Regions from separate parts of the Devosia sp. J2-20 genome, predicted to be linked through region 2. Evidence: riboswitches for the same ligand, from Rfam matches in the RefSeq annotation. Region 2 holds a riboswitch; the other holds the start of a gene.
What was found. Region 2 has a riboswitch for FMN ahead of AC0L37_RS16340 (hypothetical protein). Riboswitches for the same ligand answer to the same signal wherever they lie in the genome.
Positions count from the first base shown of each region.

Region 1: it holds a riboswitch for FMN, as region 2 does, so the genes downstream of both, AC0L37_RS11040 (DMT family transporter) here and AC0L37_RS16340 (hypothetical protein) in region 2, are expected to answer to the same signal.

Region 1 is NZ_CM147870.1:2,249,033-2,254,145, reverse strand. Features, by position in the region: gene AC0L37_RS11050 (bifunctional 5-dehydro-2-deoxygluconokinase/5-dehydro-2-deoxyphosphogluconate aldolase) at 1-416, opposite strand, end outside; gene AC0L37_RS11045 (MurR/RpiR family transcriptional regulator) at 536-1,378, opposite strand; gene AC0L37_RS11040 (DMT family transporter) at 1,582-2,559, opposite strand; FMN riboswitch at 2,666-2,808, opposite strand; gene AC0L37_RS11035 (aldo/keto reductase) at 3,315-5,113, opposite strand, start outside.
Region 2 is NZ_CM147870.1:3,309,998-3,315,110, reverse strand. Features, by position in the region: gene AC0L37_RS16355 (dihydrolipoyl dehydrogenase family protein) at 1-518, shown strand, start outside; gene merA (mercury(II) reductase) at 657-2,105, shown strand; gene AC0L37_RS16345 (flavodoxin family protein) at 2,333-3,043, opposite strand; FMN riboswitch at 3,400-3,549, shown strand; gene AC0L37_RS16340 (hypothetical protein) at 3,548-4,054, shown strand; gene AC0L37_RS16335 (RibD family protein) at 4,165-4,647, shown strand; gene AC0L37_RS16330 (riboflavin synthase) at 4,697-5,113, shown strand, end outside.

The DNA.
Region 1 (5,113 bases), 1.1 Mb from region 2:
GCAGAGGCGATCAGGGCTTCATCGATATCGCCTTCGTCCAGTGCCATGTCGGCGCAGTCGGTGCGATAAAAGATCATGGGCGAGACGCCCTCGGCCTCGACCGAAAGCAGCACCAGCGCCGTCAGGCGCGCGGGGTCGGTGGCTATACCGGCAGTTTCAACGCCCTCGCGGGCCAGCTGTTCGGTGATGAAGCGGCCCATCTGTTCGTGGCCGACGCGGGTGATCAGCGCCGACTTCAGCCCCAGCCGGGCCGTGCCCACCGCAATATTGGCGGGGCAGCCGCCCACGGATTTGGCAAAGCTGCCGACGTCTTCAAGCCGCGTGCCGATCTGCTGGCCATACAGGTCCACCGAAGCGCGCCCGATGGTAATGACATCGAGCGTTTTCGTCCCGTGTTCGGGCTGCGCGTTTGTCACGGCGATCCTCCCATGCGGCCAACGGCCAATCAGTCTTCATCCAGCGATCTGGATGCCGATTATGAAACATAGGTTCCGGCGCTTCGTCAATATAGAACGCGCGTTCTATTTGTGGAATGTCAGCCCCGGCGCCGCTTTTCCGCAATGCTAACCGTCAGCGCCATGGCAAAGGCCATGCTCGCCGATAACGAGCGGAAACCGGCATGGTCGGCTTCGACCACCTCGAACCATTCCCGGGAACACTCTGCCAGTGGCGAGAAAGCCGAGTCGGTCAGCGACACCACCGGGATGTCGCGCGCCGCCAGCGCCCGCGCCTGCGCCGCGCTTTCAGAAGCATAGGGGGCGTAACTGATGGCGAAGGCAGCATCTTGCGGTGTGGCCATGGCCAGCAGGTCATCATCGGTCCCCGCAGAGGTGCCGACCAACTGGCACTTCACCCGCAGCTTGCCAAAGGCGTAGGCCATGTAATTGGTGATGGGGTAGGAGCGGCGCTTGGCGATCAGATAAATGGTGTCGGCACCTGCCAGTAGCGTCACCGCACGTTCCAGCTGATCGGGATCCACGGCGGCGGCAATGGCGTCAATGGATCGGTGCCCGGCAGCCAGAAAGCCGTTGAGCAGGCTGGTGCTCTCGGCAATTGTGGTGTCGCCGGCTTCTAGCGCCTTGAGCCGGTCGTCATAGGATGAGGTGCGCTCCCTCAATCGGGCGCGGAACAGCAATTGCAGGCCGGAAAAGCCGTCAAACCCGAAATGCTGGGCAAAGCGCACCAGCGTTGACGGTTGCACATTGGCTGACAGGGCAATGCTGGCTGCCGTGCCAAAGGCGATCTCGTCGGGATTATCCAGCGCATAGGCCGCGACCTGGCTCAACCGCTTGGGCAATTCGCTCTTGCGCTCGATAATCGCGGTGCGCAGGGCATCAAAATCCTGCGGTGGCTCGGCTGTGGCGGTGACTTCAGACATGCGGGTCCTCGCTATTGCGCCGCCATCTTCCCCAAACTGCTCCAGCATTCAAGTCTTTTTGGAAAGCCTGTTCCAAAGGTGGAATAAAACACGATGCCCTGGTGGACCCCGTTGAACCGGTTACCAGCAGGATACAATATGCCCACCGCGCGGGGACAACTGGGCATGAAAAAGGGCCGCCTGTCGGCGACCCCCTTGGCATATCAGGCCATGCTGAGTTTCTGGCGGTTCTGCGATTCATTCCACAGAATGAAGGTCGACGCCGCCAGGATCAGGATCGACCCAGGCCAGAACCAGATCGATGGGGCCTGGCTGAGAACAATCCAGCCCAGCAGACCGCTCAGCGGCACCTTGAGATCGCCAAATGGCTGCAGATAGGTCGCGTCGGCGACCTTGTAGGCGATGCTGAGCAGATATTGCGCGGCTGCCGTCAACCCACCCAGCAGCAGCAACAGCCACAGCCCGGTGCCGGAGGGCAGGGCGAAGGGGAAGCCGGTGGCCAGCCCGTTGGGGACCAGCGTCGGCGCCAGCCAGGCGAAGGCGTTCACGGCCAGCAGGATCAGCAGGTGATTGGGCGTGACCAGCACCAATAGCGACACAGTCAGCGTTTCCGGCGATTCAGTGCGCGACAGATATTTGGTCAGCACGTCGGTGGTCGCCCACAGCGCAGCGGCCGCAATCGGGATCAGCGTATAGGCGCTGAGCCCCTCGACGCCGACACCGGAGACGATGATGGCACCGACAAAGCCGACCAGGCCCGCGCCAATACGAGCGGTCGAGGCGCGTTCGCCGAGGAACAGGGTTGAGCCCAGAATGATGAAGAGCGGGCCGGTGGCGAGCAGGGTGACCATCTGCCAGATCGGCACGCCCGAGGCGAAGCCGTAGACGAACACGTGTACGCCCAGCGCCGACACAAAGGCACGAACCCCGTGCAATACCGGGTGTTTGGTGCGCAGATTGTGCACCCCGATGCGCATGATGAGCGGTAGGGCCAGGACCGAGGCGATGACATATTGCCAGAACGCCATGCCGGTCGAGCTCATGCCATAGCCGCCATATTCCACCGGCGTTGGCAGCGCCGATTGCAGCACGTTGGTGCCGGCGAAGGCAAGGCTTGCCACCACCATGAACAGGGCGCCTGTGACGGCGCTATTTTGGGTAGACGAGGAAACGTGGTTCATTACAAAAGTCCTTTCCGTAACCAGTTTCCTCAGGGTTACGGGAAGTCTCGCCAACGCCCGCGGCCCGGCCCTTAAAAGGGTGCGGACGCGGGGCGTGCCAGCGTGGTCCCGTTCTCTTTCATCCGGACTATACCGTCGGCTCCGGAGTTACACCGGATCTGCTGACCTTCGCTTGCACGAAGCGCTCGCGGGCTTGGCGTCGCCGCCTTTACCGCCGGTGGGGAATTGCACCCCGCCCTGAGAACATTGCGAAACTATCGTTCCGCAGCGCCGAACATAGGGGAGGGCCCGGGCGCCGACAAGTAGCTACATGGCTGTAACCGTGCGTCTTGCTGGCCCATCGAGGAAACTGGTCGCGCGAAAGCGCCGCCTGAATGCGGTTATCGAGCTGCGATGGCGAGGCGGCTGCCTCCAAGGGTATAAAGTGAAAGTGAGACAGCCGCCTCGCCATCACGCCGGGGCTTTGCACGGGTCGGGCATGGCTGGCCGTATTGCAGACCGAGGCAGCACACATTTCCCCCGCGTGACGGGAGCGACCTCCCATCCCCGGCAGTCCCTGCGCGCATCACTCGTCATGACTGGGCTCTGACGCAGGCAATGACAGAACTATATGCGCAGCCATTGGCCACGGGGATAAGAAGCACAAGATTGGGGGCTTTTTTTGCTGGACCGGAAGGCGGTCTTTCGCCTGCCAAGCTGGTTTGTTGCTCCCACCTGACCTTCCCCCGTGGGGGAAGGCCGGCAGGGAGGAACCGCTAGTTGCCGTGATCGAGCCAGGCAACCTGTTCGGGGGTCAGCTTGATGTCGAAGGCCAAGAGGCTATCGTCGAGTTCGCCCAGCGTGCGGGGCCCAATCAGCGGGATGGACGGGAAGGGCTGGGCCAGAACGAAGGCCAGGGCGACATGGATCGGATTGTGACCGATCTTTTCGGCCAGCTCGATCGCGCGGTCGCGACGGGCGAAGTTCTTGTCATTGTACCAGCAGCGGACCAGCTCTTCATTGTCGGTCTTGTCGCGACCGGCACGGTCGGTGAAGAAGCCACGGCCCTGACTGGACCAGGAGAAATTGGTGGTCTGGGTGTCGGTCAGCCACTTTTTCCAGTCGTCCGAGGCCGAGGTGACGCAGCCATCCCAAATCGGCTCCAGCATTTCGGACAGCGCGAAATTGTTCGACAGTGCCATCGGCTTGGTCTTGCCGGTGCGTTCGGCATAGGCCACGGCCTCGTCGAAGCGCTCCCGGGTCCAGTTGGAGCCACCGAATGGTCCGCGAATGCGGCCATTCTTGACCTCGGCATCCATGGCGTCGACGAACTCGCCAACCGGGACATCGAGATTGTCGCGGTGCATGAAGTAGATATCGACATAGTCGGACTGCAACCGGTCCAGCGACTGGGTCAGCTGCTTGGCGATCACGTCGGGATAGCACAGAGGGCTATGCGCACCCTTGCCGATCAGCACCGAGCCTTCGCGCGTGCCGCGATTGGTGTGCCACTCGCCATAGAGCTTTTCGGTATAGCCGCCGCCATAGACAAAGGCGGTGTCAAAGATATTGCCGCCACGCTCCCAGAATGCGTCGAGCAGGATGGCGCCTGACGCGAAGCTCTTGAAGTCCTCAAAGCCCAGCGCCACGGTCGAGGCCTGCTTGCCCAGACCTGGAATGGAACGCTTGGGAATGACGCCCTGATTGGCGCCCAGCGGGCGATTGGCCAGCGTGTTGACGCGGTTGGCGCTGGTTTCGACCGAGAACTCGATCCCGGCATCGCGACGCCACTGATCGAGCACCCGGGCATTGCCCAGAGTGTCATTCCAGCTCATGCCTGGCTCAGCCAGTTCCTGCCGCCTGGCGAGGATGGCCTCAGAGGCGGCATCGACCTCGAACGAATAGACGTGGCGCTCTTCGCCCACGCTGACCGTTTCAGTCTTGCCGTCCTTGATGATGTCGATCTTGCCGACGCCCTTGGTGCGGTCGCCACCGGCAAACCAGAAGTCAGGCACCTCGATACGGCCATCTGCACCGTGAATGCGCAGCACATTGTCCAGATTGGCCATCACTGCGCAGGAGACCTGCGCCACTATGCCGTTTTCGAAGGTCAGTACAGCCGCGGCCCAGTCATCCGTGCCTTCGGCATTGAGCTTGGCGGTGCCAGCCACCTTGACCGGATCGGCGAAGGGCCTGCCCATGGCAGTGCCGGCAATCAGCCGGGCCATCGAGACGGGATAGCCGCCGACATCAAGAATGCCGCCGCCGGCCAGCTTGGAGGCGAACAGGCGGTGCTCGGGCTGGAACTTGCCCATGGAGAAGCCAAAGCTCGACTGGATCATCCGCACGTCACCAATGACGCCCGATTTAAGCAGTTCGATCAGCTTGGCGGTCTGCGGGTGCAGGCGATACATGAAGGCTTCGCCAGCAAAGGTACCTGCCTGCTTGTGGGCATGCAGCACGGCGCCGATCTCGAAGGCTGACAGCGCGAAGGGCTTTTCCACCAGCACATGCTTGCCCGCTTCGGCCGCCTTGATCGCCCATTCGGCGTGGCCGGTATGGGGTACGGCGATAT
Region 2 (5,113 bases):
TTGAGGCTGGACCGCGCGGAATTCAGGTAAATAGCGCGATGCGCACCACCAATCCTGCGATCTTCGCTGCCGGAGACTGCGCTGATAGCGGCCTGAATATCACCCCTGTATCAGCGTATGAGGCGCGCATTGCGGGCAAGAATTTGCTGGCAGGCAAGGACGAACGCACAGTGTCTTACCCACCTGTACCAAGCGTGGTGTTCACGCTACCGCCAGTCGCCACCGTTGGTTTGTCAGAATTCGCTGCAACAGAGCGCGGGTTAAAGTTCGACACGCATTTCGAGCGAACGCCGGGTTGGTATTCGTCTATGCGGGTTGGTGCGAAGCGATCAGCCTTCAAGGTTCTAGTTGAACAGGGTACAGGTCTGATCTTGGGCGCACATCTAATCGGGCCTGGAGCTGAAGAACAGATCAATCTTTTTGCAATGGCGATGGGTGCTGGCCTGACCGCCAATCAGATCAAAGCCATGATATTTGCCTATCCGAGCTACGCCTCGGACATAGGCTCCATGGTTTGATCTTCGAGACCATTGCCAATGATGGCAACCGCTTTTCCAGATCGGATGGGCTCTGACGCCGCTCCTGACCCCAGTCACCGCTGCGCGCGCGCATCTCAACACCAAATGCGCGGATACGCTCGCTGAAAGGACTTAGCTATGGACCAGCAGGTCGAGACGCACGATTGCTGCACCATTCCCAGTGTCGACAAAGACACCTTTGATATCGCTGTGATCGGAGCTGGTTCAGCGGGATTTTCGGCCTCGATAACGGCGGCAGAGGCAGGCAAGCGGGTGGCGCTCATCGGCCATGGGCTCATCGGCGGCACGTGTGTCAACGTTGGCTGCGTTCCCTCCAAGGCAATGATCCGTGCAGCCGAGGCAATTTACGGCGCACGGACAGCCATGCGGTTTCCTGGCGTGTCGGGCTCAGCACAAGTCGATGACTGGGGCGCACTTATGGCGGGAAAGGAGGCTTTGGTGGCAGGTCTACGCCAGAAGAAATATGCCGACCTGCTCCCCGGGTATGAAAACATCACCTATTTCGATGAGGGTGCTGCTGTGCTGGTAAAGGACGGCGTAAAAGTTGGCAATCGCCTGATCCAGGCACCCAGGATCATAATAGCCACTGGGGGGCGACCATCACTACCGAGCATTGCCGGCATTGCAGATGTTCCAACACTCGACAGCACCTCACTCCTGGAACTCGATACTTTACCCGACAGTCTGATATTTGTTGGCGGCGGCTACATTGGCGTCGAGCTGGCGCAAATGATGGCGCGTATGGGCGTGAAGGTGACGGTGGTCTGCCGTTCCCGCCTTCTGCCAGAGGTCGAGCCAGAGGTCTCCGAAGCGCTCGCACAAGTATTCGATGACGAGGATATCGCCGTGCGTAGCGGTGTGACTTACGATGGCTGCCGCGCTGATGGTGGTTCCGTAATTTTGAGCGTTACACAAAATGGCAGGCCGCTTGAGCTCAGTGCCGATCATCTGGTGGTTACTACAGGTCGCAGTCCAAATACTGACAGGCTGGGATTAGAAGCCATGGGCGTTGCAACTGACCGGCGCAGTGCGATCAAAGTCGGCGATGACATGCAGACCACGCGCCCCGGTGTCTACGCTGCAGGCGATGTGACTGACCGCGACCAGTTTGTCTACATGGCCGCTTATGGCGCAAAACTTGCCGCCAAGAACGCAATGGGCGGGACAGAACGCTATGACAATGCGGCGATGCCATGGGTCGTGTTCACCGATCCGCAGGTGGCGGGAGTGGGGCTAACCGAGAGCGGAGCGATCTCCGCAGGGCATGAGGTGAAAACCAGCGTGTTGACGTTCGACAATGTCCCACGCGCACTGGCGGCACGCGATACGCGTGGTGTCATCAAGCTTATAGCGGACGCAAATACCGACGGCTTGCTCGGTGGTGTAATCTTGGCGCCTGAGGGTTCAGACAGTATTCAGACCCTTGCGCTGGCTCTGAAGTTTGGCATGACAACCAAGGCACTCGGTGAAACGCTATTCCCTTACCTGACAACGGTTGAAGGCCTGAAACTCGCCGCGCAGACCTTTGACCGCGACGTTGCAAAACTGTCCTGCTGCGCGGGGTGAAGCGGCGCATTCCAGATGCCACCCAATCTACAGTATAGCACCCGTCAATTGCGCTCATAACGACACAAGACTTCCTGATGAAGAAAAGCCATGTCGGAGTAAGAAATGAGTCTTCGCCGATAGGCGGGCGATTCCTCCGACTATGAAGTAAGCTTGGTTATATCTACACTAAGGCGCTTGAGTTTGGCAGTCGCGATGGATCTGACCCAGGATATCGGCCGCACGTCCTAGGTACGGTATTCTGGATTCTCGTAATCGAAGCGCTGGCCCGCATTCCAGGCATTACGGTCATTGCCCTCGTTCGGATACCCACCCGCGACTTTGAGCATGCGGGCCAAGTGTATCAGATTCCAAGTCATGATCGTTGTATTGCGCTGCGTGAATTCATTGTCAAAACCGACTGGCTTACCGTCAACCTCATCACCATAGGAGGGGCCAGGGCCAGCTTCGCCGATCCAGCCGCAGTCCGCCTGAGGCGGAATAGTAATGCCGACGTGGCTCATGGCGTAGTGGATGGTCATTGCGCAGTGTTTGATACCGTCCTCATTGCCGGTAATAACGGCCCCGCCGACCTTGCCGTAGAAAATACTCTGCCCCTTGTCATTCAGGATGCCGGACATGGCATATAGCCGCTCGATCACCAGCCGGCAGATCGAGCTTTCTTCACCCAGCCAGATCGGCGTCCCCACGACGAGGATGTCCGCGGCGTCGATTTGCTTCCAAATATCGGGCCAGTCATCAATCTTGGCGCCGTGCTCTGTCATGTCGGGATAAATCCCAAACGCAATTTGTCGGGCTGCGGCGTGGATGTGGACCACGTCTACCGCATTCTTGCCCATAATGTTCTCAACGGCCTGCAACACAGACCCAGTGTGGGAGGCACCCGGCTCAGGCTTAAGGCTGCAATTGATCATCACGGCTTTGAGAGGCACGGACATCGCCATGATCCTTGGGGGCGTGTTATGAGGGTTCAGACACCCGACCGTTGCCGACGTCTTCTGACGACAACGCTCCATGCGCCCTAGCGTTGCGTCGTTGGCGCGAAAGACTGAACCGACTTCAGAAGCCCCGCACGATAGCGCAAGTCGATATTGTCGGGGTGGCGCCTGGATACCTATCCGCTGGACCCGGAGGTCTGCAGCAATTCGTTAGGCCGTTGGCGAGTTTTTGCGCCCCCGACGGTCGGGATGTTCGCCGCCATGGGAGGATTATCTTGCTTCAGCTAAACTGGACGTGACTTGCGTGAACCGGTTTTGCCGCCTATATCGCCGTCGTCAGACCAAACTGGTCTGACAGACGTTCTCAGGGCGGGGTGCAATTCCCCACCGGCGGTGTTTGCGCTTTGGCGCATCAGCCCGCGAGCGCTTGCTTCAATCGAGGCAAGGTCAGCAGACTCGGTTTGACTCCGAGGCCGACGGTATAGTCCGGATGGTAGAGAACACATGACAGGCGAACCACGTTTCCGCACTCCGGAGACGGGGAATTGCTGTCATTGCCCTGCGCTGCGTCTTTCTCTTGAGAAAGTGCGGGCCGGCATGCAGACGTCAAAAACCCAAGAACACTCAACACTGCCAGCAGGGGCAATCGCCTCGGCGTTTGCTCACGCGCTGGATCTGGCTCAGCAATGGCAAGGGGCGACCGCGCCCAATCCGCCCGTTGGCTGCGTCCTGCTCGGTGTTGACGGAGAAATATTGGCGGCGGCCGCACATCAGCGAGCGGGCCAGCCTCACGCTGAAGCGCTCGCTATTGCCCAGAGCCAATCAAATGGCAGCTTCGCCCGCATTCACACCATTATCGTCACCCTAGAGCCCTGCAACCATTCGGGCCGAACACCGCCCTGCGCGGGGCCCTCCTGCAAACGCCGGCCCACCATGTCTGGATCGGCGCGCGCGACCCCAATCCACGCGTTGCCGGCGGTGGCGCAGAGCATCTTCAACGCGCAGGGCTGACGGTACATGACCTGGCCGAACTTGAGACCGGGACGACCGAAGAACTTCATAGAAGGGCAGCCCGCCTGCTGGCGCCCTTTGTCAAACACACCCAAACCGGACTTCCCTGGGTGACGCTCAAGCAGGCGATCAGCCGCGAAGGCGGCATGGTCCCCCCAGCAGGGCAGAAAACATTCACGGGTCCCGCAGCGCTCGATCTCGCTCATCGCCGGCGCAAGCAGGCCGACGCCGTGTTGACGGGGTCGGGCACTGTCCTCGCCGATGCACCCGATTTCAGCGTCCGTCGTGTCTCCGATTTCCAGAACAAGCAGCGTCATCTGGTCATTCTTGACCGTCGTGCTCGCGTCGCGCCCGCCTATATCGCGGCCGCGCAGAGCCGCGGCTTCCTGGTGTCGATCGAGACCGACATCACCACTGCCCTGACGCGGCTGGGCGCAGCCGGATGTCTGGAGGTCTTGGTCGAGGCCGGGGCCGAGTTGACCCAGTCCATCCTGGCCGGAGGGCACTGGGATGAACACGTTCTGATCCGGCAGGCCGCAGATCCCGGCGCGAACGATCTGGTCACGATCCGCTACCGCTCCACGACAACCTAAAGTTGAGAGGAAACCGATGTTTTCTGGAATAGTTGAACGATTGGCCCCGGTGATCAGCATCACCCAGCGGGGACAGACCCGCGTGCTGGTGTTGCAGACCGGTTGGGATGACCTTGCGCTGGGGGAAAGCGTCGCGGTCAATGGCGTTTGCCTGACCGTCACCGACCTGACTACGGGGGGCGAGGCGACCTTCTTTGTCAGCCCCGAAACGACGGCGCGTACCAGCCTTGGCCGGATTGCGGTGGGCGGCAGCGTCAATCTTGAGCGTGCGGTGCGCCTGGAAACCAGGCTGTCGGGTCATCTGGTACAAGGTCACGTTGATGGCACTGCTCAACTGATCGCTGCCACCCCTGAGGACGGGGCGTTCAGACTGGAACTGGCACTGCCCGCAGAACTTGGCCGCTACTGCGTGCAAAAAGGCTCGATTGCATTGGACGGGATCAGTCTGACGCTCAATAGCGTCAGC